2 regions of the Rhodoferax potami genome follow, and region 2 is predicted to be linked to the other one. Evidence: predicted binding sites of a transcription regulator. Region 2 holds the regulator's gene; the other holds the start of a gene.
The links. Region 2 encodes HrcA, which represses chaperone genes, less so after heat shock. Its sites were predicted from a motif close to TTAGCACTCNNNNNNNNNGAGTGCTAA; they were not measured.
Positions count from the first base shown of each region.

Region 1: the regulator HrcA is predicted to act here: its motif matches at 11,394-11,420, upstream of rpoH (RNA polymerase sigma factor RpoH).

Region 1 is NZ_JAVBIK010000001.1:2,590,422-2,605,690, forward strand. Features, by position in the region: gene RAE19_RS12415 (DUF2244 domain-containing protein) at 1-150, shown strand, start outside; gene coxB (cytochrome c oxidase subunit II) at 207-1,391, shown strand; gene ctaD (cytochrome c oxidase subunit I) at 1,433-3,049, shown strand; gene RAE19_RS12430 (cytochrome oxidase small assembly protein) at 3,049-3,165, shown strand; gene RAE19_RS12435 (cytochrome c oxidase assembly protein) at 3,167-3,763, shown strand; gene RAE19_RS12440 (DUF2970 domain-containing protein) at 3,763-3,972, shown strand; gene RAE19_RS12445 (cytochrome c oxidase subunit 3) at 4,025-4,906, shown strand; gene RAE19_RS12450 (twin transmembrane helix small protein) at 4,962-5,183, opposite strand; gene RAE19_RS12455 (SURF1 family cytochrome oxidase biogenesis protein) at 5,226-5,465, shown strand; gene RAE19_RS12460 (SURF1 family protein) at 5,393-5,935, shown strand; gene RAE19_RS12465 (SCO family protein) at 5,928-6,620, shown strand; gene RAE19_RS12470 (COX15/CtaA family protein) at 6,629-7,753, shown strand; gene cyoE (heme o synthase) at 7,778-8,674, shown strand; gene RAE19_RS12480 (SCO family protein) at 8,671-9,276, shown strand; gene RAE19_RS12485 (Bug family tripartite tricarboxylate transporter substrate binding protein) at 9,342-10,304, opposite strand; gene rpoH (RNA polymerase sigma factor RpoH) at 10,424-11,365, opposite strand; gene RAE19_RS12495 (MBL fold metallo-hydrolase) at 11,570-12,538, shown strand; gene RAE19_RS12500 (AMP-binding protein) at 12,606-14,288, opposite strand; gene RAE19_RS12505 (isochorismatase family protein) at 14,517-15,089, shown strand; gene RAE19_RS12510 (DUF1272 domain-containing protein) at 15,116-15,269, shown strand, end outside.
Region 2 is NZ_JAVBIK010000001.1:1,110,727-1,125,995, reverse strand. Features, by position in the region: gene RAE19_RS05400 (dynamin family protein) at 1-86, shown strand, start outside; gene mutY (A/G-specific adenine glycosylase) at 89-1,153, shown strand; gene rapZ (RNase adapter RapZ) at 1,164-2,054, opposite strand; partial or broken gene recN (DNA repair protein RecN) at 2,060-3,710, opposite strand; gene RAE19_RS05380 (NAD kinase) at 3,731-4,627, opposite strand; gene hrcA (heat-inducible transcriptional repressor HrcA) at 4,668-5,672, shown strand; gene RAE19_RS05370 (DNA cytosine methyltransferase) at 5,733-6,704, opposite strand; gene RAE19_RS05365 (NaeI family type II restriction endonuclease) at 6,931-7,878, shown strand; tRNA gene RAE19_RS05360 (tRNA-Ile) at 7,943-8,019, shown strand; gene RAE19_RS05355 (SPOR domain-containing protein) at 8,103-8,747, opposite strand; gene RAE19_RS05350 (translational machinery protein) at 8,947-9,333, shown strand; gene RAE19_RS05345 (MerR family transcriptional regulator) at 9,428-9,904, opposite strand; gene RAE19_RS05340 (SCP2 sterol-binding domain-containing protein) at 9,913-10,209, opposite strand; gene RAE19_RS05335 (acyl-CoA carboxylase subunit beta) at 10,367-11,989, shown strand; gene RAE19_RS05330 (acyl-CoA dehydrogenase family protein) at 12,035-13,189, shown strand; gene RAE19_RS05325 (enoyl-CoA hydratase/isomerase family protein) at 13,229-14,095, shown strand; gene RAE19_RS05320 (acetyl/propionyl/methylcrotonyl-CoA carboxylase subunit alpha) at 14,235-15,269, shown strand, end outside.

The DNA of each region.
Region 1 (15,269 bases), 1.5 Mb from region 2:
GGCTGGGTGAGAGTTGAGCCGCGCGCAAGTGATACTTCGCTGATTGAGTTGTCAGAGCGTGGGCGAACCATTCAGGTCGGGCGGTACATACGCCCGGAGTTGCGACCGCAACTGGCTAGAGAGATTCGTTCGGCTTTGCGTGCTGCCTGAGGGCAGGCGTGAATCCGGTGCGGTGAATTATTTTGGGGCATCTAAAAGTGAACGAGATGAAGAACACAACGAACAAACTGGCTTCAATGCTGTGGACTGCCGGTGCTTTTGCCGGGACATCCCTCTTGACGCAAGCACATGCTGTGAATGATTTGCCGGGCGGCCCAGCTGTTAATCAGCTGAATCTCGCTCCCGCGGTCACCAAAATTGCCCAAGAGCAGCAATGGCTTCACTGGTTCATGTTGATCGTGTGTTCTGTGATCTTCGTGGCGGTTTTTGCCGTCATGTTCTATTCCATCTGGAAGCACCGCAAGTCGGTGGGTTACAAACCCGCTACCTTCCATGAGTCGGTCACAGTTGAAATCATCTGGACGATCGTTCCCTTCGTCATTGTGATTTTGATGGCGCTTCCTGCTACCAAAGTGGTAGTCGCCATGAAAGACACCACAAATGCTGACTTGACGATCAAAGCCACAGGCATGCAGTGGAAATGGGGTTACGACTACATCAAGGGCGAGGGTGAGGGAATCGGCTTCGTGTCCACCTTGGACAGCGACCAGCGCGCCTTGTCAGATGCTGGTGGCCCCAAGAAAGGCGAGTCCATCGATAACTATTTGTTGAAGGTGGACAACCCATTGGTGGTGCCTGTTGACAAGAAGGTCCGCATCATCACCACAGCCAATGACGTGATTCACGCCTTCATGGTTCCTGCATTCGGTATCAAGCAAGACGCGATCCCTGGGTTTGTGCGTGACACTTGGTTCCGTGCTGAGAAAACAGGCGACTTCTACGGCCAGTGCGCTGAGCTGTGCGGAAAAGAGCACGCCTACATGCCCATCCATGTGAAAGTGCTTTCTGCAGAGGACTACTCCGCTTGGGTTGCCGGCGAGAAGAAGAAGCTTGCTGCGAAAGCAGATGATCCATCTAAAGTCTGGGCTCTGGATGACATCTCCAGGCGCGGTGAAAAGGTTTATGCCCAGAACTGTGCAGCCTGCCACCAAGCTAATGGCAAAGGCGCTGGCCCCATCAAGGCTCTGGACGGCGCTGCCGTAGTCCTTGACGCTGACAAGAGTAAACAAATCGCCATTTTGTTGAATGGTCAGAACAACGGCTCAATGCCCGCATGGAAAACATTGAGCGACACAGACATCGCTGCTGTGATCACTTACACGAAGAACAACTGGTCTAACAAAACCGGTCAGGTTGTGCAGCCCGCCGAAGTGCTGGCTTTGCGCAAATAAAGTCTTCAGGCAGAACGTAGAAATTTGAGAAGGACCTCACCATGAGCGCCGTACTAGACCATCACGATCACGCCCACGACGATCACCACCATGCCCCTACGGGTTGGCAGCGTTGGGTGTTTGCGACTAACCACAAAGACATTGGTACTTTGTACCTGTTGTTCAGCTTCACAATGCTGATCATCGGCGGCGTTTTGGCGCTACTGATTCGCGCTGAGTTGTTCCAACCCGGCTTGCAATTGGTCAATCCCGAGTTGTTCAACTCGTTGACAACGATGCACGGCTTGATCATGGTGTTCGGCGCCATCATGCCGGGCTTTGTGGGCTTTGCGAACTGGATGATCCCGCTGCAAATCGGTGCATCCGATATGGCCTTTGCCCGCATGAATAACTTCAGCTTCTGGCTGATGATTCCTGCCGCGCTGATGCTGGTGTCTTCGTTCTTTATGCCTGGTGGCGCACCTGCTGCTGGCTGGACTTTGTACGCGCCTTTGACCCTGCAAATGGGACCTTCGATGGATGCCGGTATTTTTGCGATGCACATCCTGGGTGCTTCGTCCATCATGGGCTCGATCAACATCATCGTCACCATTTTGAACATGCGCGCTCCTGGCATGACCCTGATGAAGATGCCAATGTTCTGCTGGACATGGTTGATCACTGCCTACTTGCTGATCGCTGTGATGCCAGTGCTGGCGGGCGCCATCACCATGACATTGACAGACCGTCATTTCGGTACGAGTTTCTTTAACCCCGCCGGTGGTGGTGACCCGGTGATGTACCAGCATATTTTCTGGTTCTTTGGTCACCCTGAGGTGTACATCATGATCTTGCCGGCCTTCGGCATCGTGAGTCAGATCGTTCCTGCTTTTGCACGCAAGAAGCTGTTTGGTTACGCCTCCATGGTGTACGCCACTTCTTCCATTGCAATCTTGTCGTTCATCGTGTGGGCCCACCACATGTTCACAACCGGCATGCCAGTTACGGGTCAGCTGTTCTTCATGTATGCGACCATGCTGATCGCCGTCCCTACGGCTGTGAAGATCTTCAACTGGATCGCCACCATGTGGCAGGGTTCGATGACCTTCGAAACTCCCATGTTGTTTGCTGTGGGCTTCATTTTCGTGTTCACCATGGGCGGATTCACCGGCCTGATTTTGGCCATGGCCCCCATCGACATCCAATTGCAAGACACTTACTACGTGGTGGCTCACTTCCACTATGTATTGGTGGCGGGCTCTTTGTATGCGATGTTTGCTGGGTTCTACTACTGGGCACCTAAGTGGACCGGTGTGATGATCCCTGAGTGGAAAGGCCGTTTGCACTTCTGGTGGTCGCTGATCGCGTTCAACGTGACTTTCTTCCCGATGCACTTCTTGGGTCTTGCAGGTATGCCACGCCGCTATGCGGACTACCCGATGCAGTTCGCTGATTTCAACATGATTGCGTCCATTGGCTCCTTTGCCTTCGGTTTGGCGCAGGTGTACTTCTTCTTTGGTATCGTGCTGCCTGCCATGTTGGGCAAAGGCGAAAAAGCGCCCCAGAAACCTTGGGAAGCTGCCGAAGGACTGGAGTGGGAAGTACCTTCTCCTGCTCCATTCCACACTTTTGAAAACCCACCCAAATTGGACGCTACTGCGACCAAGGTGATCGGCTAATGTCTGAGCCTACCAATCAGAAGAAGGCGAACGCACGATTGGGGCTGATTCTGGCCTCTGTGGCGGCCGTTTTCTTCCTCGGGTTCATGGCCAAAATGATCTTGTTGGGGAAGTAGCATGGCCAATGTCCGCGCAAACCGGAAAATGATGGGCAAGCTGGCGGTGATCACTGTCAGCATGTTCGCCTTCGGTTATGCGTTGGTGCCTTTGTATCAAGCCATTTGTGAGATGACCGGGATCAATATCTTGGCCCTCGGTGAACAAGTGATCATGGGTAAAAAGGCCCCGCCGGTGAATTCGCAGGTGGACACCTCCAGGAGCATCACCGTCGAGTTCGACGCCAACTCCCGTGGGCCGTGGGAGTTTCGCCCAGCTCAGCGATCCATGGTCGTTCACCCCGGCGAAATGACCACCGTGGTCTATGAATTCCAGAACGTGCAAAACCGCCGGATGTCAGCACAAGCTATCCCCAGCTACGCACCGATGCAAGCCTCTGCGCATTTCAACAAGCTGGAGTGCTTCTGCTTCAGTCAGTACACCCTGGAGCCAGGTGAGAAGAAGTCGTGGCCGGTAGTTTTTGTCATTGATCCCAAACTGTCGAAAGACGTGACGACGATTACTCTGTCGTATACCTTTTTTGAAGTCGGTGGAAAGACGCCCCCGGCACCCGTGGCGGTGGTGAAGCCTTCGCTTGATGAGTCTGCAGGTTCCTGATGGCACAAGAAGCCACATCAGGGAAGGTGTCGTTTCTAACCAGTGTGAAGCTGGTGGCTTGGTCTTTTTTGGGGATTCGCAGTAGCAAAGGTTATCGCGATGATCTGTCCAAGGTGAACCCTTTGCATGTGGTGCTCGTGGGTTTGATAGCCGCCGTGTTTTTGGTGGTAGGGCTGATCAGTCTAGCGAAGTGGGTGGTGGGAGCTTAAGCGTGCACCACCTCAGTGTAAAGATTCGGATTTGAGAAGAAATGGAGAAGAAATGAGCTCAGCGACACACGGCACAACGCCTTATTACTTTGTGCCCGGCCCCTCCCGTCACCCTGTGATGGCGTCGGCCGGTTTGTTCTTCGTGATTCTCGGCGCTGGTCAGTGGATCAACGGTTCTGCTTGGGGCAAATACTCGTTGATGCTGGGTATGGTCTGGTGGCTGTTCGTTCTGTACCAATGGTTCCGTGATGCCGTCATGGAGAGTGAAGGCGGCCAATACGGCCGGAAGATTGACATCTCTTACCGCTGGAGTATGAGCTGGTTCATTTTTTCCGAAGTCATGTTCTTCGGCGCCTTCTTTACTGCACTCTGGTGGGCACGTTCACATTCGGTGCCTGCGCTTGGTAGCTTGGAAAATTCCTTGCTTTGGCCCGATTTCAAGGCTGTCTGGCCTAGTGTCGCTGCTGGCATGACCGCTTCTCCCGGCGGCATCGTCGAACCGTTTACCACCATGGGTCCTTTCTGGCTGCCTACGATCAACACGGCACTGTTGTTGACATCGGGCGTCACTTTGACGATCGCTCACCACGCCTTGATTGACGGTAACCGTTCTAAAACAATTGGCTTCATGTGGGCCACTGTTTTGTTGGGTGTGACCTTCTTGTTCGTTCAAGGCTACGAGTATTACCACGCATACACCGCTTACAACTTGAAGCTTAATTCTGGGGTGTTCGGTTCGACTTTCTACATGCTGACCGGCTTCCACGGTTTCCACGTGCTCGTGGGCATGTTGATGTTGCTGTTCATCACATTGCGTTTGCAAAAGGGCCACTTCACCCCCGAGCGCCACTTCGGCTTTGAAGGCGCTGCTTGGTACTGGCACTTTGTGGACGTGGTCTGGTTGGGACTCTACGTGCTGGTTTACTGGTTCTGATCGTGCACACCAACAAAAAAGGCACCCTCGGGTGCCTTTTTTGTTTCAGTCACAATCAGCGGCCTTCAGGAATACCTGTCGGATGGATGTAGCCCAGCTTCCAAGCCACCAAAATACAAAGAAATAAGAATACGGATACACCGACACGCAAGCCCAAGGCGCGGGCCATATTTTTCGATTTTGCGTGCTGGGAATTTCCGCCGCGCAACATGAAATAGAGGGCGGCTCCCAAGCTACCCAGAATTGCAACAAAGGCCAAAATTGCGAGATAGGTCATGAAAGGCATTATTACGTGAATAGGAATACGCGCTGGTGGACGATGGCAATAGCCGCTTTTCTGTCTGCTGCGCTGACACTATCGCTTGGCTTTTGGCAGTTGCGTCGTGCGGCCGAGAAGCAGGATTTTGTCCGTGCAATGCAAGTCGCCCAAAACGCCCCCCCCTTGTCGGTGACGATTGGATCAAGGACAAAGGCCCCTCGTCTGTATTGCATCGATCGGTTCAGCTACGCGGGCAATGGATCGCTGACCGTACCGTTTTTTTGGATAACCGGCAGATGAATGCCAAGGTCGGGTTTTATGTCCTTACGCCTTTGCGTATACAGAACACCGACACGGTGGTTATGGTCCAGCGTGGCTGGGTCCTGCGTAATTTTGTGGATCGTAGCCAACTCCCGGTGGTCGAGTCACCTGTGGGGTCGGTAGATGTCACCGGCCGAATTGCCTTGCCGCCATCCAAGCTTTATGAGATGGGCGACCCAAGTGTTGGGGCGATACGGCAAAATCTGGACTTGCCGAAATTTCGCTTAGAGACCGGGCTCGCACTTGCGACCCATGTGACGGTAGTTCAAACCGGAGCAGCCTCTGAGGGGCTCTTGCGAGATTGGCCTGTCGTCAACGCCGGGGTCGAAAAACACCATGGTTATGCAGCGCAGTGGTTTGCACTCACCGCGCTGATTGTCGGACTGTTTGCCTGGTTTCAATTGCGACGACGCACTTCACTTCCCAAGGATCCTGATTTCCATGTCTAGCCCGCAGATTCCTGATGACCGCCCGCTGGGACTGACCGTTCACTCCTTGCCAGAGCCTTCCGGCGAGCTTCAGACCCGTGCCGTCAATACGCGTGCCGGGCGCTGGCGCATGTTGGCTGTCATGTTGGTATGTGCCGCGCCAGTGATTGCCTCGTATTTCACTTACTACGTCATCCGGCCCGAAGGGCGTCGCAATTTCGGCGAGTTGATTCAACCGCAGCGACCTTTGCCGGCTGTTGCTGCTGCCGACTTGCAAGGTGCTCCGGTGCAACTTCCGGCGCTCAAGGGGCAGTGGCTCTTTGTGAGTGTGGCCAGCGGTGCGTGTGAGTCCGCATGCCAACAGCATCTCTACCTGCAACGCCAACTGCGCGAGGGTCTGGGGAAAGAGAAAGACCGCCTCGATTGGGTCTGGCTGGTGAAGGATGAGGTGCCAGTATCTGCCGAATTGCAGCCTGCACTAAAAGACGCCACCGTACTTCGGGTGCCCAGGGAGGCATTGGCCCAGTGGCTGCAGGCAGAGCCGGGCCGCCAGCTGGAAGATCATTTGTATCTGGTGGACCCTTTAGGCAACTGGATGATGCGTTTCCCTGCGGGCTTGAACGCGGAAACAGCGCTCAAGGTCAAGCGTGATTTAGACCGTTTGATGCGCGCCGCCCAGTTCTGGGATCGTGCAGGGCGCGAATAGGTATTACCATGGAAACAAGCTTGTACGACTTGAGCCCGCTCTTGCGGGTACTGGTGATCGGCGCCTTGATAGCCAGCGTGCCCGCACTATGGGTCTATCTGCGCCACCGGGGTGGCACCGGCCCGAGCCGCTACCAGGCGTTGGTCGCGGTGACTCTGTTCCTCACCTTCGACCTGGTGCTATTTGGCGCATTTACGCGGCTGACGGACAGCGGACTCGGGTGCCCTGACTGGCCCGGTTGCTACGGCAATGCCAGCCCCCTGGGCGCCAAACATGACATCGCCATGGCGCAGTCCCTATTGCCCGAGGGCCCTGTGACACACGGAAAAGCCTGGATCGAAATGGTCCACCGCTATATGGCAACCGGCGTGGGCGCTTTGATTACGCTGATGACTGTCTGGGCCTGGCGGAGCTATAAGCGTTCGCCGTCGACCTCCTTGAACCCATGGTGGCCGACGGTTACGCTGGTGTGGGTCTGTGTGCAGGGCGCTTTTGGTGCCTTGACGGTCACCATGAAGCTTTTTCCTGCGATCGTCAGTTTGCACTTGCTGGGGGGTTACACCTTGCTGGCACTGCTCGTGGCGCAAGTGGCCATGGGGCAGCCCAAGAGTGTGCTGTTCACCCGCAGCCGGAAGTTGCCGCGTTCTTATGTGGTCTGGACCGTAGCTGGCCTTGCCCTGTTGGTGCTTCAGGCGGCATCGGGTGCATGGGTCAGCACCAACTACGCGGTTTTGGCCTGTACCGAATTCCCGGGGTGCCAAGGCACGATGTGGCCGCCTATGGACTGGGCTGCCGCCCTCGAGTTTTGGCGCCCCTTGGGGTTGACCGCCGCTGGGGAGTCGCTGAGCTTCCAAGCTCTCACCGCAATACACATGGGACACCGCATGATGGCGATGCTCACCTTTGCCTTGTTGGGTGCCTTGGCTTGGTATTGGTACCGGCAGCCGGTGCTGAAACGGCCGACGCTTTGGTTGTGCGCCTTGTTGCTGCTGCAACTAGCCACTGGCTTGAGCAACGTGGTACTCGGCTGGCCCTTGCTGGCCGCCGTCATGCACACAGGCGGCGCAGGCGCGCTGGTCATGGTGTTAGTGTGGGCGTGGGTCCGGAGCCGCAATGCGGATGCCGCCGGCTGATAGAACAAAAACCAGAGAATCCGAATGACTGTTGATATGGCCGCTCCCAAGCCCTCTGTGCTGGCGCAATTCCACGCCCTGACGAAGCCCCGTGTGATTCAGCTGATAGTTTTTTGTGCGCTCATCGGCATGGTGTTGGCTGTGCCGGGCGCGCCGACGGCAGCGCAAGTACTCCATGCCGCGGTAGCTTGCTTTGGTATTTACCTCGTCGCCGGCGCGGCGGCGGCGTTTAATTGCATCGTGGAAAAAGGCATCGACGCCAAAATGAAGCGCACTGCGTGGCGTCCCACCGCGAGAGGCGAGTTGAGCGACACCCAGACGCTGATCTTCTCAGCCATGTTGTGTGCAGCCGGCTCTGCCATCTTGTATCTCTGGGTCAACCCGCTCACCATGTGGCTTACTTTCGCCACCTTTGTCGGCTACGCGGTGATCTATACCGTGATCCTCAAGCCGCTGACTCCTCAGAACATCGTGATCGGCGGCGCATCGGGGGCCATGCCACCCGTGTTGGGTTGGTCGGCCATGACCGGGGATGTCGGCCCTGAAGCCCTGATTCTGTTTTTGATCATCTTCTTGTGGACACCTCCGCACTTTTGGGCCTTGGCCTTGTACCGGGTCGAGGACTACCGCAAGTCGGGGCTGCCGATGTTGCCCGTCACCCATGGCAGCGAGTTCACCCGCCTGCAAATCCTGCTCTACACCTTCATGCTGCTGGCTGCGTGCTTGTTGCCTTTTGTGTACGGCATGAGCAGCTGGTTGTATCTGGTGGTGGCGGTGGGCCTGAGTCTGGGTTTTTGCTGGTACGCGGTGCGACTGCTGCGCAATTACTCGGATGAGCTGGCGCGTGCCACCTTTCGCTTTTCGCTCATTCACCTGAGTGTGTTGTTTGCGGCCTTGCTGCTGGATCATTACTTACTATGAAAAAACGTTCTGCTATCCGTTTGATAGCTACCGGCGCACTATTTGCGGGCGTTGGTGGCTTGTTGAGTGCTTGCACTGAGTCCAAGCCCCAGTTTTCGTCGGTGGATGTGACCGGCGTGACCTACGCCAAAGACTTTGAGCTCACCGACCACAATGGGCAGGTACGCCGCCTCGGAGACTTCAAAGGCAAGATCGTGGTGATGTTTTTTGGCTTCACCCAGTGCCCTGACGTGTGCCCGACCTCCATGACGGAGTTGGCCGAAGTCAAAAAAGCGCTGGGGGCCGATGGGGACAAGTTGCAAGGCCTCTTTGTGACCGTGGACCCCGCGCGCGATACGCCCGAGGTGCTCAAGGGCTACATGGAGAACTTTGACCCCACCTTCCTTGCGCTCTACACCACGCCCGATAAGCTGGCCGCATTGGCGAAAGATTTCAAGGTGTATTACAAGCGTGTCGATGGGCAAACCCCGACCAGCTACACCATGGACCACTCCGCCGGTAGCTACATCTATGACACCAAAGGCAACCTCCGCTTGTTCACCCGCTATGGCAGCGGGGCGAAGGTGCTCGCAGCCGATATTCAGCAGTTGCTGAAGTCCTGAGCTGCTTATTTAGGCGAGCGCCACATGCCCGCCTTGGAGGCGCTCAGGCGGGCGGTGCTAGCCGCTTAATCGGTTTTGATGCTCTGCTGCGCGATGATGCCGCCCAGCAGGGCGGTGTCTGCTTTAACCCGGTTGGCCAGTCCCTCGGCCGAGGTGCCCTGCACCGTCCAGCCCTGCTGGAACATTTTTTGACGCATCTCCGGGGTGCGGGCAATCTCACTGAACAAGCTGGACAAACGCGCCACCACCGGCTTGGGCATGCTGTTGGGTGCGGCCACGGCGTTCCAGATCTCCAGGTTCAGGTCCTTCACCCCGGCTTCTGACAGGCTGGGAATCTCCGGAACCAAGGCACTGCGCACACTGGCGGTGATGCCGATGGCTTTGAGCTTGCCGGCCTTGATTTGCGCAGATGCCAGGGCAGGGGGCAGCAGGCTGAGCTGCAAATCACCCGCGATCATGGCAGTAGCCACTTGCGGGTAACCGGCGTAGGGCACATGCAGGGGCGCGATGCGTGCCTTGGCTTTGAGCAGTTCCATGCCGATATGACCCACGGTGCCCACGCCCGGTGTGCCGTAATTCCACTTGTCGCCGGAGGCCCGCGCTGCGGCCAGAAACTCGGTGGCATTGTTGCCCGGAGCACCAGCAGGCGCTGTAAGCACCAGCGGCGACACGCCCAGCAGGCTCACTGGTGTCAGGTCTTTGAGCGGGTCATAGCTCAGCTTGGGGTTGAGCAACTTGGCAATCGTCATGTTGCCGTTGATCATCAGCCCGATGGTGTGGTCATCCGTGGCTTTGGCGACCGCGTCGGCGGCGATGTTGCCCGCGGCACCCACCTTGTTTTCCACAATCACCGGCTGCCCCAAGGCTTTGGACAAGGGTTCGGCAAACGCCCGCGCCGTCAGGTCTGGCGATGACCCGCCCGGAAAACCGACGATGATGCGGACCGGTTTGGTCGGCCATGCAGCTGTTTGGGTGTTGTTTTGGGCGTAGGCGCCCGTAGATATTGCGCAGGCAGCTATGGAAAGCATAGCAACTGCAGCGGTGCGGCGTGTAGGTGTCATTAACTCTGTGTCCAAGAAAAAGCCCCTGCAGGCGGGGCCGGCAGGGGCATTGTGCGTGAAGTTGTGCGACCTGTGCCGCTGCAGCGTCAGGCGTAAGCGGCGAGCGCCGTTTTCATCTTCTTCATGGCGGCCACTTCGATCTGGCGAATGCGCTCAGCGCTCACGCCGTATTCGGCGGCCAGGTCGTGCAGCGTCATGCCGCCGGAGTTGTCGTCGTTCACCTTGAGCCAGCGCTCTTCCACGATGCGGCGGCTGCGGTCGTCCAAGCTGTTCAGCGCAGTGGCGATGCCGTCTGTGGCCAACACGTCGCGTTGGCGTGCCTCAATCATGGCTACCGGCTCGTGGTTGGTGTCCGTAAGATAGGTGATCGGGCCGAAGGCATCTTCGCCATCGTCCGAAGGGCTGGGGTCCAGCAGCACGTCGCCACCGGCCAGGCGTGCTTCCATTTCCAGCACCTCTTCGGGCTTCACGTTCAGTTCCCGCGCCATGGTGCGGACTTGGTCGGGGTTCAGGGTGTCGCGGTGGGTGTCGAGGTCGGCAGCAGCGTCTTCGCCCTTGAAGCGTTGCTTCATCGAGCGCAGGTTGAAAAACAGTTTGCGCTGGGCCTTGGTGGTGGCCACCTTCACCATGCGCCAGTTTTTCAGGATGTATTCGTGAATTTCGGCCTTGATCCAGTGTAGCGCGTAGCTCACCAAGCGCACCCCTTGTTCGGGGTCGAAGCGTTTGACTGCTTTCATCAGGCCCACATTGCCTTCCTGAATCAGGTCGCCGTGGGGCAAGCCATAACCCAGGTATTGGCGGGCGACCGACACTACCAAACGCAAGTGAGAGAGCACTAACTTACCGGCAGCCTCAAGATCGTTGTCGTTCTTGAATTTGCGGGCGTACTCCTGCTCTTCTTCCAGCGTGAGCATAGGCAGGCGGTTAGCGGCGGAAATATAGGCGTCCAAGTTCCCCAACGGCGGCACCAATGACCACGGGTTGGCCGTGGCCAGGGCGGTGCGGGGGGCAGCGATCAATGCGGACATAGGGAACTCCTTCTCTTCAAACTTTATATTAGCACTCGTTGGAGGTGAGTGCTAACGAAGAAGTTCAATCCACCAATCAGAGTAGGGGTGAGGCCCTCGGTATAGCGCGAAATCAAAAACCTTGTGCCAACGCTCCGCGCTGAAAGCGGCGCACCATAGGTCAGAAATTTCATTTCGCCCCGATTCATTAAAGGACACTTTGACATGCAACGCACGCTTTCCCGTATCGCCTTGGCCGTTGGCCTGCTCGCCGGCGCCATTGCCGCGCCCCACGCTATGGCGGATGCGCCTATGGTCAAGACCCAGGCGCCGGGTTTTTACCGGATGATGGTCGGTGACTTTGAAGTTACCGCCATTTCCGACGGCACCGTCAAGCTGCCCATGCTCAAGCTGATGAACAACCAGCCGGCCGAGAAAATTGCAGAGGCGCTCAAGCGCGGCTTCCTCAAAGAGATGGTGGAAACCTCGGTCAACACCTACCTGATCAACACCGGCAGCAAGCTGGTGCTGGTGGACACCGGCGCAGCGGGCTTGTTCGGCCCCACCTTGGGTAATTTGCTTGCGAATTTGAAGGCTGCAGGCTACCAGCCCGAGCAGGTGGACGAGATCTACATCACCCACATGCACCCCGATCACGTGGGCGGACTCATGGCGCAAGGCAGCATTGCGTTTCCGAACGCCACCTTGCGTATCGACAAACGCGATGTGGACTTCTGGCTGAGCGACGCCAATCTGGCCGCCGCGCCAGAAGGCAACAAGGGCTTTTTCCAAGGCGCCATGGCCTCGGTCAAGCCCTATGTGGCGGCCGGCAAGCTCAAGCCGTTTGAGGGCAACACTGAGCTGGTGCCCGGCATCCGCGCGGTGTCTACCTATGGCCACACCCCCGGTCACGCTAGCTATGTGGTCGAAAGCAAGGGCGAAAAGCTCATGCTCTGGGGCGACTTGATGCACTTGGCCGCGGTGCAGTTTGATGATCCGAGTGCCACCATCGCTTTCGACACAGACAACAGCGCAGCCCAGCAGCAGCGCGCCAAGGCGTTTGAAGAGGCAGCCAAAGGCGGCTACATGGTGGGTGTGACCCACGTGGCTTTCCCCGGCTTGGGCAACCTGCGGCCCGCGGCCAATGGCAAGGGTTATGTCTGGGTGCCCTTGAACTACTCCTCCTTAAAGTAATCAAACATCTCGGTAATGAAAAAGGGGCCCCACGGGGCCCCTTTTGTTTGGTAACGCAGCTGTGCGCTTATGCCCAGCGCACCTTGTCCTTGCCGGAATACCAGTTGGAGAGCTGTGGCTCGACCGCGGACTCGATACGAGCGCGCTTGATTTTCATGGTGGGTGTCAGCATGCCGTTTTCAATCGACCATGGCTCTGGTGCCACCACCAGCATTTGCAGCTTCTCGTAGTCCGGCAGTTCCGCGTTGACGCTGTCGAGCAGTTGCTCGAGTTCGGCGTGGACAGCGGCTTTGAACGCGGGGTCTGCCTTTACCTGGGGGCGCACGGTTTCCGCCAGCACCACAATGGCATAGGCCGATGGCTGGCCCACGCCGGACACCATGCTGGTCTCGATGCGGTTGCAGGCGTTCAGGCGGTTTTCAATCGGCGCAGGCGCCACGTATTTGCCCTTGGAGGTTTTGAACAGCTCTTTCACCCGGCCGGTGAGCTTGAGCAAGCCATCGGCACGGCGCTCGCCCTTGTCGCCGGTGCGGAAGAAGCCGTCTTCGGTGAATACCTCAGCATCCAGGTCTGGGCGCTTGTAGTAGCCCACAAACTGGCCTGGCGACTTGATCAGCACTTCGCCTTCTTCGCTGATGCGCACTTCAACACCTTTGAGTGGCACGCCCACGCACCCGGGGGCGTTGATCTTGTCGGTGGAGTTGTGCGAGTACGCAAAGTCTTCCGTCATGGCGTAACCCTCGATCAGGTTCAGGCCCAAGCGGCGGTACCAAGCAATCAGCTCTGCCGGAATGGGCGCAGAGCCGCTACCAGCCAGCAAAGCATGGTCCAGGCCCAAGCCCTTGAGCACCTTGCGGCCCACGATCTTGCCCAGAATCGGGATGCTCAGCAGCCGATCCAGCTTTTTGGGCTGCATCTTGGCGAACACGCCTTGCTGGAACTTCAGCCAGAGGCGGGGTACGGAGATGAACGTGACGGGCTTGGCGCGGTTCAAGTCCTGAATGAAGGTGTCCAGCGACTCGGCAAAAAACAGCTGGGTGTTGCCGTTCACCAGCGTGGCGGACTCGACCCACGCGCGCTCGAACACGTGCGCCAAGGGCAGGTAAGACAACATGCGGTTGCGGGTGTTGGTGCCAATGCGCGCCTGGGTGTCGTTGTTGATGCCTTCAGCCGCGGCGGTGATGCGCTCAAAGCTGTGCATCACGCCCTTGGGCTGTCCGGTCGAGCCGGAGGTGTACATCAAGATGGCGATGTCCTTACCGCCACGGGCGGGTTGGCCGGTCAGGGGTTTGGTGCGGCCGGTGATGGCATCCCACGCCTCATAGGTGTTCTTCGGGGCCAGCGGGAAAGCAATGATCGGCATGCCAGCAGGAATGCCGGGCTGCTGCTGGTCAAAGGTGTCGAGCTTGCCGACGAACAGCAGGCTGGCCTCGCTGTGCTCCAGCACATAGCGCACGGTGTCCGCGGTCTCGGTCGGGAAAATGGCAACCGTGGTGCAACCGGCCATCCAGATGGCGAGCTCCGCCATGATGAAATGGGCACAGTTCTTGGACAGGATGGCGACGCGTGCACCGGGCTCCAGGTTCTGCGCCTTCAAGTGCGCGGCCATGCGGCGTGCCTGGTCGAGGGTTTGTTTCCAGGTGTAGTCCACCACCTGCCCGCCACCGACCGGTTGGGTCATGAAGATCTGATCGGCGTGCGTGGTTTCGTGGCTGTAAACGTAGTCCAGCATGAGTTTGGCTTGGGCCATTTTTGTCTCCTCGTTATGGTTTGTTCGCACCATTGTCTGGTCTTTTGAGTGCAAAAGAGAGCTTTATGTGACCAAGTCCCCCTGGAATAGAGGGGGGCTACTATTTGTGGGTCAATTTAGTCGAGCATTGGTTGGCGCTTTTTGTCCTCTGCTTGTCGTGTATCGTGGTTTCGCGCATATTTAACGGCGGGTAGCATTGGATTACTGTTCAACCAAAGGTGTCCTTCCATGTCCTCCGTATCTACCCTGAAGCCCGCGCTCATCATCATTGATGTGCAGCAATCTTTCACCCAAATGCCCTTTTGGCAGCAGGGCATTCCGGGCCCCTTTGAGGCTGCTTTGCTGCGTCTGGAAGCCGGTTGCCGCGCGGCGGGTGCGCCGGTGGTACACATCTTTCATGTGGGGCTGGCCGGACCATTCCGCGAAGACTCCGGGTTTGTGAAGCCCTTGCCCTGGTTGCCCGGCAACCCGGATGTGCGGTTTGACAAACACACCCACAACGCCTTTACCGATACCGGGCTGGACTTGTGGCTGCGCCGCCAAGGGGTGGGCAAGCTCCTCATCTCCGGCATCCGGACCGAGCAATGTTGCGAAACCACGGCCCGTGTGGGCTCGGACCTGGGCTACGCCGTGGACTTTGTGTCTGAAGCCACCTTGACCTTCCCCATGACCCACGCCCGCAGTGGGCGCACCTTTAGCGCTGAAGACATCACCACCCGCACCGAGTTGGTTTTGCAAGACCGGTTTGCGCGTATCGTGGATGTCGATACCTGTCTCGCCGGTCTGCCATCTGCCCACTAAATCGTCGCCCTGAGGTCGAACCCGCCATGCTCCAACTCCGCCCCAACTGCGAATGCTGCAACACCGATTTGCTGCCCGCCGCCCTGAATGCCCGGATCTGCTCGTTTGAATGCACATTTTGTGCGGACTGTACAGACACCAAGCTGCAAGGCATCTGCCCCAATTGCGGGGGCGAGCTGG
Region 2 (15,269 bases):
ACAAGCTGATGGAGCTCACCTCCTACCTGGTAGCGGCGCACCAGAGCAGCACCGCGCTGACCGAAGTCGACGTCGAACTGGTCTGACTATGGCGACACCGAGTTTTGCCACCGCCGTGGTGCGCTGGCAGGCGCAGCATGGCCGCAACAGCCTGCCTTGGCAAAACACCCAAGACCCCTACCGGGTGTGGCTGTCAGAAATCATGCTGCAGCAAACGCAGGTGGCCACCGTCATCGGCTATTTCGACCGCTTTTTGGCCCGCTGCCCCACGGTGGCAGAACTGGCCGCCGCCAGCAGTGACGAGGTCATGGGCCTCTGGAGCGGCCTGGGCTACTACAGCCGCGCCCGCAACTTGCACCGCTGTGCCCAGCTGGTCATGGAGCTGCACGGTGGTGCCTTCCCGCGCGATGCGGCGACGCTGGTCACCTTGCCCGGCATAGGCCGCTCCACCGCTGCGGCAATTGCCTCGCTGTGTTTTGATGAGCGGGTGGCCATCATGGATGCCAACGTGAAGCGGGTGCTCACCCGTGTGCTGGGGTTTGACGCCGATCTGGCCTCCACCAAGAATGAGCGCGCTCTGTGGGACCAGGCCACAGCCTTGCTGCCCAGCGCGGCCGAGGTGGCCACTGAGGGCCCGCGTGTGATGCCACGCTATACACAGGGCATGATGGATTTGGGCGCCTCGCTTTGCAGCCCCAAGCGGCCCAGCTGTTTGCTCTGCCCGGTGAATAGCCAATGCGCCGCTGCCAAGGCGGGTGACGCCGAGCGCTACCCGGTGCGCACCCGCAAGCTCAAGCGTAGCAGCCAGAGCCTGTGGCTCTTGTGGTTACGGCGTGCTGATGGCGCGGTGTGGCTGAGCAAGCGCCCCACACCTGGGGTGTGGGCGGGCTTGCAGTGCTTTCCGCTGTTTGAGAGTGAAGACGCGTTGCGCGCCGCGTTACCGCCCGTGTTTGCGGGCGACTTGCGGTTTATGCCTGCAGTGACCCATGTGCTCACGCATAAAGACCTATTTATGCATCCAGCTCAGGTGGAGTGTGCGCATGTCGCTATGGATTTAATAGCAAGTGACTTGGGCGAAGGCGCTTGGTTCACGCCTGCCGAATGGGCTGCGGCTGGCCTGCCTGCCCCGGTGCGAAAGCTGTTGGAAGGCTAGAGCCTACCGCCTACCTCGCGTCCATCTCGCGGTGGCGTTTGAGCGTGATCCACTCTCCACTGAAGCGCTTGGCGAGTTGCTCCACCAAAAACACCGAGCGGTGTTGGCCGCCCGTGCAACCGATGGCCACGGTGACATAGCTGCGGTGGTCGCTCGCCAAAGCATCGAGCCAGCTTTCCAGAAAGTGGGCAATGTGGTGCTGCATGAGCGCCACGGCATCTTCGGCCATCAGGAAATCCATCACCGGCTGGTCCCGCCCGGTCAGGTGCTTGAGCTCGGGGTTGTAGTGCGGGTTGGGCAGCATGCGCACATCGAACACGTAGTCCGCATCGGTGGGCACGCCCCGTTTGAAGGCAAACGATTCAAACACCAGCGTGAGTTGCCCGCCGGGCGAAGCGATCAGCGCTTTGACGTAGCTCTGCAGCTGCGAGGGGCGAATGATGCTGGAGTCAATCACATGGGCCTGCTCGCGCAGGTCGGCCAGCAGCTCGCGCTCCAGCTCAATCGCATCGACCAGCGCGCGGCGTTCATCGCGCTCGCCATGGTCGGAGCTGCCCTGTGACAAAGGGTGCTTGCGCCGGGTCTCAGAGTAGCGGCGCACCAGCGTGTCGGTGGTCGAGTCCAAAAACAAAGGCTTAACCACCACGCCCAGCGCCCGCACCGCAGCCAGCTGCTGGGGCACCAAAGGCAGTGAGACCGCGCTGCGCACATCCATCGCAATGGCGATGCGCTGTGCGTCGTGCTGGCGTTCCAGCTCCACAAAGGGCAGCAGCAGCTCGGGCGGCAGGTTGTCGACGCAGTAAAAGCCTGCGTCTTCCAAGGCGTGAAGCGCCACCGATTTGCCGGAACCCGACATGCCGGTGATCAGCACAATTTCCATCGACGTATGTAGAGAGCTCATTTTTTTTATAGGCCTGACTGCAACATTTCTTTCGCGTGTGCCAGCGTAGTGCCCGAAAGCTTCTCCCCACCCAACATGCGGGCAATTTCGGCCACGCGCTGCTCGCCGCCCACGGGGGCCACGGTGCTCAGGGTGGCTTTGCCTTGCAGCTGCTTGGACACCACCAAATGGTGGTGCGCGCAGGCGGCTACCTGGGGCAGGTGGGTCACGGCCAGCACCTGGCGGTCGCTGCCCAGCTGCTGCATGAGGCGGCCGACGGTCTCGGCCACTGCGCCGCCCACCCCGGAATCCACCTCGTCAAAAATCAATGTCTGGGCCGTGCCCAAGCGGCTGGTGGTCACCGCAATGGCCAGCGCCATGCGCGACAACTCTCCGCCCGAAGCTACCTTGCCCACCGGGCGCGGTGTGCTGCCAGGCATGGCCGGCGGCCAGAAACTGCACGTCTTCCAGGCCGCTGGCTTGGGGTTGGGCCAGTGGCTCCAGCGCTACCTCAAACCGGCCACCTTGCATGCCCAGCCCTTGCATGGCTTGGGTGATGCTTTGGGCCAGCAGGGGCGCGGCTTTCGCGCGTTGTTTGGACAGGGCTTTGGCTTCCGCCATGAAGGCGGCCTGGGCTTTGCGCTCTTTGGCTTGCAGGCCATCCAGGTCGGCAGCGGCATCCAGCTGGGCCAGCTCGGTTTTCCAGCTCGCCCACACCTCAGCCAGCTCTTCGGGCGGACGCTTGTAGCGGCGCGCCAGGCTCACCCAGAGGGACATGCGTTCGTCCAGCTCGGCCAGGCGCTCGGGGTCCAGCTCGGCGCGGCGGGCGTAAGAGCGCAGGCTGTGCACCGTGTCTTCTATCTGCGCGACGCTGGAGTTGAGGGCTTCAATGGCATCTTTGAACTCGGCTTCCAGGTGCGACTGGGCTTGCAGCAGTTGCAGCGCGGCGTGCAACGGGGCCAGCGCATTAGTTTCGTCGTCTTCCAGCAGGTTGACGGCGCCTTGGGCCGCGTCAATCAGCGCCTGCCCATTGGCCAGGCGGCTGTGGCTGGCGTTGAGCTCGGGCCACTCGTCGGTGCCGGGGTTGAGCTTGTCCACCTCGCCAATCTGCCAGGCCAGGCGCTCGCGCTCGCGCTGCAGGCTGTCTTGCGCGGCTTGGGCTTGGGTGAGGGCTTGTTGGGTCTGGCGCCAGGTGGCCCAGAGGCTGCTCAAGGCGCTGGTGTCCACCTTGGCATACGCATCCAGCAGGCCGCGCACGGCCTCGGGCCGGGTCAGGCTTTGCCAGGCGTGCTGGCCATGAATGTCCAGCAGCTGCTCGCCGATGGTGCGCAGCTGCTGGGCGGTGGCGGGGCTGCCATTCACCCAAGCGCGGCTTTTGCCTTGCGTGTCTACCGTACGGCGCAGCAGCAGGGTGTCGCCAGCTTCGAAACCGGCGTCGTCCAGCACGGCTTGCAGGCCCGGTGCGTTGTCAAACTCGGCGCTCACATCGGTGCGGGCCGCGCCTTCGCGGATCACGCCGGTGTCGGCGCGCGCGCCGGTGACCAGTTGCAGCGCGTCAATCAGGATGGATTTGCCCGCGCCGGTTTCGCCTGTCAGCACCGAAAAGCCGGATTCGAGGTCCAGCTCCAGCTCGCTGACGATCACAAAGTCTTTGAGAACAATTCGCTTGAGTGCCATGTTTTCAATAGGGGTGGTGCTTACGCCACCCCTTCATTCCAATGCATTTTCTGGCGCAGGGTGTCAAAGTAAGTCCAGCCCTTGGGGTGCAAAAAGCGCACCTTGTGCTGCGAGCGGGTCACCTCAATGCGGTCGCCGTGCATCAGGCTGGCCAGGCTCTGCATGTCAAAGTTGGCGCTGGCATCGCGCCCTGCTACTATTTCTATAGCTATCCGCGCACTGTCGGCGAGCGCTATCGGCCTATTTGACAATGTATGCGGCGCAATCGGCACCATCACCCAAGCGGCGATCGAGGGGTGCAGCAGCGGCCCGCCGGCCGACATGGCGTAGGCGGTAGAGCCCGTGGGCGAGGCGATGATCAGCCCATCCGCCCGCTGGTTGGCCACAAAGTGCCCGTCCACCTCCACCCGCAGCTCCACCATGCCCGAGGTGGCGCCGCGGTTCACCACCACGTCGTTCATGGCCTCGGCCTCAAACACACAGTGGCCGTCGCGCATGACGCGGGCGCGCATCAGGGCGCGGTCGTCCACCTCGTAGTGGCCGGCCAGCATGGGGGCCAGTGTGGTTTTGTACTGTTCGAAGCGGATATCGGTGATAAACCCCAGCCGCCCGGAGTTGATGCCGATCAGCGGCACCTGGTAGCGCGCCAGCTGGCGGCCTATGCCCAGCATGGTGCCGTCGCCACCCACCACCAGGGCCAGGTCGCAGTGGGTGCCAATGCCGTCCACATCCATGGTGGTGTAGTTGCTTAAGCCCGTGTTGGCGGCGGTGTCGGCTTCGATCACCACCTCGCAGCCCTGGTCCATCAAATAATGGGCAATCTCGTCCAGCGATTTGCGGGACGAGGCCCCCGCAGCGCTGGTGCCGGTGGTTTGGTACTTGCCGATCAGAGCGACATGCCTAAATAGAGACAACATGCGCAAATTAGACACTAAATAGGTTACTAAAATGACCGGCATGCTCGATGAACGTTCCAAGATGTTGATGAAGGCGCTCGTAGAGCGCTATATCGCCGATGGACAGCCCGTCGGCAGCCGCACGCTCTCCAAAGAGTCCGGCCTCGACCTCTCGCCCGCCACCATCCGCAACGTCATGTCGGACCTGGAGGACCTGGGCCTCATCGTCAGCCCCCACACCTCGGCAGGGCGCATTCCCACCGCCCGCGGCTACCGCCTGTTTGTGGACACCATGCTCACCGTGCAGCAGGGCCACATGGCTACGCACAGCTTGGCGCCCGACCAGCCGCAAAAAGTCATCAGCAACGCGGCGAATCTGCTCTCCAACTTGTCGCAGTTTGTGGGGGTGGTGATTGCGCCGCGCCGCACATCCGCCTTCCGGCATATTGAGTTTTTGCGCCTCTCGGAGCGGCGGCTGCTGGTCATCATCGTGGCGCCCGATGGCGATGTGCAAAACCGCGTCATCTTCACCGAGGTGGACTACACCCAAAGCCAGCTCGCCGAGGCGGCCAACTTTTTGAACAGCAGCTATATGGGGCTGGAGATCGAGCAAGTGCGCCAGCGCCTGCAAGGCGAGGTAGAAAGCCTGCGCGGCGAGATTGCCACTCTCATGCAGGCGGCGGTGAACGCCAGCTCGGAAGTGATTTCAGAGACGCAAGACGAAGTGGTGATCTCCGGCGAGCGCAACCTGCTGTCAGTGTCAGACTTTTCGAGCGACATGGGCCACCTGCGCCGCGCGTTTGAGCTGTTTGAGCAAAAAGCCCAGCTCATGCGCCTGCTGGACGTGACCGGCCAAGCCGAAGGCGTGCGCATCTTCATAGGCGGCGAGAGCCAGGTGGTGCCGTTTGAAGACCTGTCCATCGTCAGCAGCCCCTACGAGGTGGACGGCAAAGTGGTCGGCACGCTGGGCGTGATCGGCCCCACCCGCATGGCGTATGACCGCATGATCCAGATCGTGGACATCACCTCCAAGCTGGTGAGCAACGCCCTGAGCCATCACAAATAGGCCCCTGTGAGATTCGGGGCTTTTAGATGCAAAGGTTGTTGCGTTACAGAAGGCTCGCCTTTAAGCGATCGCTACTAATCGTTTTTTGAGCGTTCTCTTGCGGGACGCTTTTTCGATCGCTTCTTTAATCTTTTCACCGACTGCTTTTGCCACTGGCGGTGGAAAGGCATTCCCAATTTGCCTATACGAGGCGGTTTTCTTGCCAGCCAATTGCCAAGAATCAGGGAAACCCTGGATTCGTGCTGCCATGCGTACCGTCAACTTTGGGAGTCCGTCGAAATCCACCGGAGGTGCCTCATTTGCGAGGCCTCGCCCATCTACGCCGAGCGCTTCCCAAGCCTTTCTTGCTCTCGTAGGTCCTAAATCCGGCCCGCCGTGCTTTTTGGATCCACCGACGAGAGTCGGACCTATGCCTTGCGCTTTCACTCTCCAAGATTCTGCCCCTTGCCAGCCGTTGCTCGCCATCAAATCTACTAGCGAGTCTCCTACGGTTACTGGAGGCGTTTGCATTTCGCAGGGCCATTGATAAAAGGGAAATAAATCATTCTTGAGCGCTACCAAAATGGAGCGTGGACGCAATTGTGGTACCCCAAAGTGACTGGCATGCAGAAGCTTCCATTCAGCCTTGTAGCCTAGCTTTTCAAGGGTAGACATAACATTTGCTCGATAGGCATCAAAACGTGGGTCCAGCAACCCACGTACGTTTTCCAGCATAACGGCGAGTGGAGAGGCTTCCTCCACGAGGCGAAGGGCCTCTGGGAACATGTCTCGTTCATCGTCTGCCCCAAGTTGTTTCCCGGCGTGAGAAAACGGCGGGCATGGGACGCCACCCGCTAATAACTCGACGCCTTTTAAGTTCTTGGCACTGTAGTCACGGACATCGCCTTCAATAACTCGCCAAGCGGGTCGGTTCAGTCGCAATGTCGCGCATGCAGGCGCCTCAAACTCCACCAAGTCCAGATGATCAAAACCAGCCTGTTCCAAGCCCAATGCCTGTCCACCGCCACCTGCGCATATTTCGATTGAGTTCATTTGTTCACCTTAGTTTGCTTGTCTTGTCGGCGATTGGCTAATGCTCGAGGTTATTGATTGAATGACTGTATATTTTAACAGTACATGGGTTTTCTGCATAGCGTTTTGCAATCGAAAGCGGCTGGGTAGGTGCACAACGATGGGCTATTTCGATTTGGCTGATTAGACGTCGGCAACAATGAGTTTTGGTTTGGCGGTGTGCCAAATGAAACCTATTGGAGATCCCATGGCGTACTCAATATTGTCAGACAAGGAACTCTCGGCGGTCATAGCCCAACTAAAAGAGCTTGATCCAAAGGGTGAAAGAGTTGCGAAGGTCATAAGAGAAACCTTTAACCAACTTTACGACGGTCAAAGAACCGGCCGTTACAGGCTAGATCAGCTTCATAAAACGGAGAAAACGCACTGTGGAACACTGATTGAAATAAATCTTCACCGCGAATTTCAATTCAAAGATGGTGCGGATTTGGACTATGAGATAGCAGGCATCGACGTTGATTGCAAGTATTCTCAGGACCTTGGTGGGTGGATGATCCCCCCTGAAGCGGCAGGGAAGTTATGTCTGCTCGTATGGGCAGATGATGCCAAGGCGCTTTGGAATATGGGTCTGATTAGAGCGGAACCGAGGTTTTTGAACGCTGGCGCCAACAGAGATAAAAAAGCTACCTTAAACAAGGAGGGTAAGTCGGCGATAACGTGGCTCTTTTCTGACCCTGGACTATTACAGACAGGCCCACTTACAAAGCTTCAACACCTACCACTAGCTCCAAATCTGCTTCTGCAAATGCCACTAGATGAAGTAAAGAGTATTTTTGCCCAACCAAATGGGACCAAACGGGTAAACCAACTATTTCGATTGGCGCAAGGGAAGATCGTGGATCGAAACACAGTTGCAACCGTCGCACAACAGGATGACTTTCTGAAAAGGGTGAGGGGTAATGGGGGGGCGAGGCAGCATTTGCGATCAGAGGGAATCATTATTTTGGGGCACTTGGCACCCCATCGCCAGATTGCACACGGACTGGGACTTCCTCTGGTACAGATTGGGCATTTTGTGTCTGTTCGAGTTTCGAAAGCAAAAAGCGGTGAAGTTGGAAGCGTCCTGATAGACGGGGCGTATTGGCGCAGAGCTGTCGCAGAGGATGCAGTGCAAACTGCGCCGGAGCTTCTCTAGAAATCGAAAGAGGGTCTGTAGCCTAATGCCCTCAAACGCCGCGGCTACAATCTGCGGTTCGGTTGGGGCGTTAGCTCAGTTGGTTAGAGCAGAGGACTCATAATCCTTTGGTCGAGTGTTCAAGTCACTCACGCCCTACCATTCAAACAAAGCAAAAAGCCTGTGCGTCTCACGACCCACAGGCTTTTTTCATTCCGCGCTGATGCAATCAGCGCACCAGCACCTCAGCGCTGAAACACCATCGCTTCCAGCTTCATCCCTTTGATCTTTTCAGCCGCAGCATCGGCCAGTGCCTTGTTCATATAAGGGCCGACGCGCACGCGGGTGAGGGCGCCTTTCTTGCTCTTCACCACATCGGTGAACACGGGCAGCTCGGCCTTCTCCAAGGTGCGGAAGGCGTTGGTGCCGTTGCTGGGCACCGCAAACAAACCGACGTTGATATAAAAGCCAGGCACCAACTCACTGCTGCCGGCTTTAGCGGGCGCCGACTTGGCGGTGTCTTTGGCGTTGGCTTTGCCATTGGTTGCGGCGCGCCCGGTGGCTTTGGGGGCTTCCGCTTCGGGCGGTGCCATGACGGGTGTGGACGCCAAAACAGGGCGCGGTTCGATGGTGGCTGTTTCAGCCGCACTAGCGGGTACTGGGTTGGCGTTCGCTTTGGGGGCTTCTTCGGCCACCATGGGCGGTGCAGGCGGCGGTGTCAGCGGCTCTGCAGCCGCGGTGGGAGTGGATGTATCTGCACCGCCCCAAGTCAATGCCTTGGGCCAGATGGCGCAGCCGGAGAGCGCGCTGGCCATCAGGCCGGCGGCCAACAGGGTGCGGCCGGTGCGCAAAGGGTGGGGAGCCAAGGGCAAGTGGGGCACAGAAGACATGGGGCTGCTGCTTTCTCGTTAAAACGGGGTCATCGGGTGACTGCTGCGCTGCATGCACGAGGCTCGCGGGCGCAATCCTCAAAATGTACTGTATGTAAAGCATGGTTCTACCGTCTGTGCGCAGCTTGACCCAGCGCAATACCTGCGGCTGCCAGCGGCCTACGCTGGAGGTGTTGTTCAACACTTAGAAAGAAACACCATGTCGCATTACCACGCAGTTGTCTGGTTGGATCATTCGGAGGCGCATGTCATGCACATTGCGCCGTACGATGTGGAGGCGTCCATCGTGCGCCCCAAGCACCCGCATTCGCAGGTGCACGCCAAGAGCGGCGTAGTGGGCTCGGGCAAGGCATCTGAGGACAAGCAATACTTTCACGCGATTGCTGAGGCGCTCAAAGGCGCTGAAGAAATCTTGGTGGTGGGCCCGGCACAGGCCAAGCTGCAACTCATCAAGCACCTGCACAGCCACGACCCGCAGGTGGGCAACAAGGTGGTGGGTGTAGAGACGATTGACCACCCCACCGACAGCCAGCTAGTGGCCTACGCCCGCAAATACTTTGTGGCCAAAGACCAAATGCTCACTTGAAGCGCAGGTGATTTGCTCCTGTTTTAGGAGCAATAGGCGAATTTCCTACGTGGGCTGGCGCCTGATTTGATACATATTTTGCCCTGGCAGGGCCCTAAGTCTTGCTTTTGGGTTTGCGCTGCCGCTCGGCCAGCAGGCCACGGCAGCTGCCGTTGATGACGCGCAGCTCGGCCAGGGTCGCGTCAATCTGGGCGCGCTTTTTCTCCAGCTCGGTGATCTCGTTGTCGGTGCGGGTGATCACGTATTGCAGCTGCTGCGCGCGGCCTTCGCCGTGGTCGCCATACAAATCGAGATAGGTTTTGATTTCTGAGAGCGGCGAGCCGATGGCCTTGGCCCGCAGGATCAGGGCCAGCCGTGCCCGGTCGCGCCGGGTGTAGACGCGGGCGCCGTTCACCCGGCGGGGGGCGAGCAGGCCCTTGTCTTCATAAAAGCGCAGCGCCCGCAGGGTGATGCCGAACTCACGACACAGCTCGGTGATGCCGAAGAGTTCGGTGGTGCCCTCGTCGCGGTGGGAGTCGACAAACGCTTGCGCGTCGGTCAGGGCGTCGGGCACAGGGGCGTTTTTGGCCATGCGCAGGGTCAGATCACGCGTTGCAGGCGCATGGCCACACCCATGTCGCCGCTGACCTTGAGCTTGCCGGCCATGAAGCCGGTGGCGGGCTCCAGGTCGCCGTCCAGCATGGCTTGCAGGTTGTCCAGGGTGATGCCGACGGTGCAGTCGGTATCGGTGTTGGTGTTGCTCACGGTGTTGGGGGTGCTGGCACCGTCGATGACGATGACGCCGTCAGCGCCCATGTCGAACTTCAGGGTGGCGTTGAGGCCGCTGTCGTCGCCCACTTTGGCGCGGATGGCTTGGGTTGCGGATTCGAGGGACATGTTGTGTTCTCCGGTGTCGGGTAAATCGAATGGACCGTGGCGGATGGTAGTGGCCGAGCATAACGTAAGGCATAGTGAAAACACCTATACGGCAACTGGTTGACGTTAACGTCACCCTGGCCTCTAATGCGTCAAGCAACTCAGAAAGCCCAGACCTATGCCTGCCCTGCGTTCCAAGATCAACCCGCGCTCCGATGCCTTTGCCGCCAATGCCCAGCGCATGCAGGGCCTGCTGGCCGAGGTGCAGCGCTTGCAGGACATGGTGATTGCCGAGTCGGAAAGCAAGCGCGAAAAGTTTGAGAAGCGTGGCCAGCTGCTGCCGCGTGAGCGCGTGGCCCGCCTGCTGGACCGCAACTCGCCGTTCTTGGAGCTGAGCCGCTTGGCCGGCCTCAACATGCACGACGACGACGGCAAAAAGGCGGTGCTAGGCGGTGGCTCCATCATCGGCATCGGTACCGTGGCGGGCAAGCGCTGCCTGATCTCGGTGAACGACAGCGCGGTCAAAGGCGGCACGGTCGCACCCATGGGCCTCAAGAAGGCACTGCGCGCTCAAGAGGTGGCCCTGCAAAACAAGCTGCCGGTGATTTACCTGGTGGAGAGTGGCGGCGCCAACCTGATGTACCAGTCGGAAATCTTTGTGGAGGGCGGGCGCAGCTTTGCCAACCAGGCGCGCATGTCGGCAGCAGGCATTCCGCAAATCTCGGTGGTGCATGGCTCCAGCACGGCGGGCGGTGCGTATCTGCCCGGCCTGTCGGACTACGTGGTGCTGGTGCGCGGGCGCAGCAGCATCTACCTGGCCGGCCCCCCCTTGGTGAAAGCCGCCATCGGCGAGGACTGCACCGACGACGAACTGGGCGGCGCCGAGACGCACGCGCAAGTGACCGGCTTGGGTGAGTACCTCACCGAGGACGACGCCCACGCCATCGCCCTGACCCGCGAGCTGATGGACAAGATCAACTGGGACACTGCGCCAAACGCTCCAGCCCAGGGCGCCGGCTTTGCCGCACCATTGTTTGACGAGCAGGAGCTGATGGGCATCGTCCCTGCCGACGAGCGCGAGCCCTATGACGTGCGCGAGGTGATTGCACGGCTGGTGGATAGCTCGGACTTTCTGGAATTCAAGGCCGGCTATGCCCCCGAGATGATGTGCGGCCACGCCCGCATCGAGGGGCGGCTGGTGGGCATTCTGGGCAATAACGGGCCGATTCAACCCGCCGGCTCTACCAAGGCGGCGCAGTTCATCCAGCTGTGTGACCAGAGCGGCACACCGCTGCTGTTTTTGCAGAACACCACTGGCTACATGGTGGGCTCGGTGGCCGAGCGCAATGGCGCCATCAAGCACGGCAGCAAGATGATTCAGGCGGTAGCCAATGCGCGCGTGCCCAAATTCACCGTGGTGTTGGGCGGCTCGTATGGCGCGGGCAACTACGGCATGTGCGGGCGTGGGTTTGACCCGAACTTCATCTTCAGCTGGCCCACGGCGCGCACGGCAGTTATGGGTGGCGCGCAGGCCGCCAAGGTGATGGACATCGTGAACCGCGCCAAGGTGGAGCGTATGGGCATGGAGGCGAATGACGAGGCGCTCAAAGCCATGTCTGATGGGCTGTGCCTGCGGCTGGACAAAGAAAGCGCGGCCCTCTTTGGTACCGCCCGCTTGTGGGACGACGGAATTATCGACCCGCGCGACACCCGCCGCATTCTGGGCCTGTGCCTAGCGCTGGCTGCCGAGGCCGCTGACCGCAAGCTGAACGCCAACACTTTTGGTGTGGCCCGCCTCTGAGCGCGGTTGCCCGACTCACTCATTACAACGACCCGAGGACACCCCATGAAATTCACCTCCGAGCACACCCAGATTGCCGATACGGTGCGCAAATTTGTGGCCAACGAAATCAACCCCTTCACTGCGGAGTGGGAGAAGGCGGGCATGTTCCCGGCGCGTGCCTTGTTCAAGAAAATGGGCGACCTCGGGCTGCTGGGCATCAAGTACCCCACCGAGTTCGGCGGCATGGGGCTGGACTTCAGCTACTCCATGGTGATGGCCGAGGCGCTGGGCGACTGCAATGTGGGCGGTGTGCCCATGGCCATCGGCGTGCAGACCGACATGTGCACTCCAGCGTTGGCCCGCTTTGGCAGTGATGAGTTGCGCACCCAGTACCTGGCCCCGGCGATTGCGGGCGACATGGTGGGCTGCATCGGCGTGAGCGAGGTCACGGGCGGCTCGGATGTGGCAGCCCTCAAGACCACAGCCCGCAAAGACGGCGGCGACTACGTGATCAACGGCTCCAAGATGTGGATCACCAACGGCATGCAGGCCGACTGGTGCTGCCTGTTGGCCAACACCAGCGAGGGTGCAGTGCACAAGAACAAGTCGCTCATCATCGTGCCCATGGACGCGCCGGGCATTACCCGCCAGAAGATCGAAAAGATCGGCATGCACAGCAGCGACACGGCGCAGCTGTTTTTTGACAATGTGCGGGTGCCGCAGCGCAACCTGATTGGCCAAGAGGGCATGGGCTTCATGCTGCAGATGCTGCAGTTCCAGGAGGAACGGCTCTACGGTGCGGCCAGCAGCTTGCGCTCGCTGGACAACCTGATCAACCTCACCATAGCCTACACCCGCCAGCGCCAGACCTTCGGGCAGCCCATCCTCAACAACCAGGTGGTGCACTTTCGCCTGGCCGAGCTGCGCACCGAGGTGGAGTGCCTGCGCGCGCTCACCTACCGTGCGGTGGAGCAATACGTGGGCGGCAAGGATGTGACCAAGCTGGCATCCATGGCCAAGCTCAAGGCGGGCCGCTTGAGCCGCGAGGTGACCGACAGCTGCCTGCAGTACTGGGGCGGCATGGGCTTCACCGCCGATAACCCGATCTCGCAGGCCTACCGTGATAGCCGCCTCATCTCGATTGGCGGCGGGGCCGACGAAATCATGCTGGGCATCATCTGCAAGCTCGAAGGCACCTTGCCCGGCAAAGCCGCCTGAGCTATGCAAGTTTCTGAGTCAAATAGCCCGCTAGCGCCCATGGATAGTGCGAAAGCAGCTCCTGAAAAAGGAGCAAATACGCCTGCGCCAGGCTACGGGCATATCCGTGCAGAGCAGGTGGGCGCGGTGTTGCACATCACCTTGAACCGCCCCGAGGCGCGCAATGCCATGTCCCTGCAAATGGTGGCCGAGCTGCAGCAAGCTTTGCAGGCGGCAGAGGCCACTGCAGGTAGCGAAGGCGCGGTGCGCGTGGTGGTGTTGCGCGGCGCAGGCGGGCACTTCTGCGCGGGTGCGGACCTCAAAGACATGGCTGGCGCACGCATGCGCTCCATGCAGCGCGAGGCTGGCGCGCCCGACCCGATTGCGGAGGTGAACGCCGCCTTCGGCCGCCTGTGCGTGGCCTACGCCCAGACCCCGCTGGCCGTGGTGGCAGTGCTGGAAGGCACGGTCATGGGCGGCGGCTTCGGCCTAGCCTGTGTGGCCGACGTGGCGCTGGCGGACGACAGTGCTTCGTTCCGCCTGCCCGAGACGTCGCTGGGCGTGGTGCCTGCACAGATCGCGCCGTTTCTGGTCGAGCGCTTGGGCTATTCGCAAGCCAAACGCTTGGCCGTGACTGGCGGGCGCTTGGACGCCGCTGCGGCGCATCGCTTGGGCTTGGTCCATGAGCTGTGCAGTGCTGACGACTTGCCACAGAAACTGAACCGCGTGCTCTCCGACATATTGGCCTGCGCCCCCGGCGCCTTGGCCGCCACCAAAGCCTTGATGCAGCAAGCGCGCTTTAACCCGGCTGCTGATCTGGTGGAGCAAGCCGCAGCCGTCTTCGCCCACTCAGCGCAAAGCGCAGAGGGACTAGAAGGCATGACCGCATTCCTACAAAAGCGCAAACCCAAATGGGCCATGACATGAAATTTTGGTCAACCAACAACGCGACTCCAAGCCTGTGGGGCAATGCGCTTTGCGTAGGTCAAGGAGGAGCCCGCAAAGCGGGCGGGGGACACGGAGCGAAGCGCATTGCCCCGCAGGCGCCACAGCAGGAGGACGCATGATGTTTAGCAAAATCCTAATCGCCAACCGCGGCGAAATTGCATGCCGCGTCATCCGCACAGCCCGCAAACTAGGCTACCAAACCGTGGCCGTCTACAGCGATGCCGACCGCGACGCACCCCACGTAGCCTTGGCCGATGAGGCCGTGCACATCGGCCCTTCATCGGCCGCCGAGTCCTACCTCAAGGTAGACGCCATTCTGGAAGCCGTGCGCAAAACCGGCGCGGATGCTTTGCACCCCGGCTACGGCTTCTTGAGCGAAAACGCTGCGTTCGCTAAGGCCTGTGCCGATGCGGGCGTGGTGTTCATCGGCCCGCCGCCGGACGCCATCACCGCCATGGGCGACAAGGCCTTGGCCAAGCAGCGCATGTTGCAAGCGGGCGTGCCCTGCGCACCGGGCTATTTGGGAGCGGACCAGAGCGACGCAGTACTCACGCAAGAAGCTTACAAGTTGGGTTACCCATTACTGGTGAAAGCCGTGGCCGGTGGCGGTGGACGCGGCATGCGGCTGGTGCGCAGCGACACCGAACTGCAGCCCGGTCTGGAGGGCGCCCGCCGGGAAGCCATCAGCGCATTCGGCGATGGCACGCTGATGTTGGAACGCTTGATAGACAACGGCCGTCACATCGAGATACAGGTGTTTGCGGATGCACACGGCAATGCGGTCTACTTGGGTGAGCGCGACTGCACGGCCCAGCGACGCCGGCAAAAGGTGATTGAAGAAGCGCCGTCCCCAGTGGTCAGCCCCGCCATGCGCGAGGCCATGGGGCGCGATGCAGTGGCCGCAGCGCTGGCGGTGGGCTACCGCGGAGCGGGCACGGTTGAGTTCATCGTCGATGAGCACCTCAAACACTACTTTCTGGAAATGAATACGCGCCTGCAGGTGGAGCATCCGGTCACCGAATGCATCACCGGTTTCGACCTGGTCGAGTGGCAGCTGCAAGTAGCTGCAGGCGAGCCCTTACCTGCGCGGCAGGAAGACATCCACCTGAGCGGCCACGCCATTGAGGCACGCCTCTATGTCGAAGACCCGTAC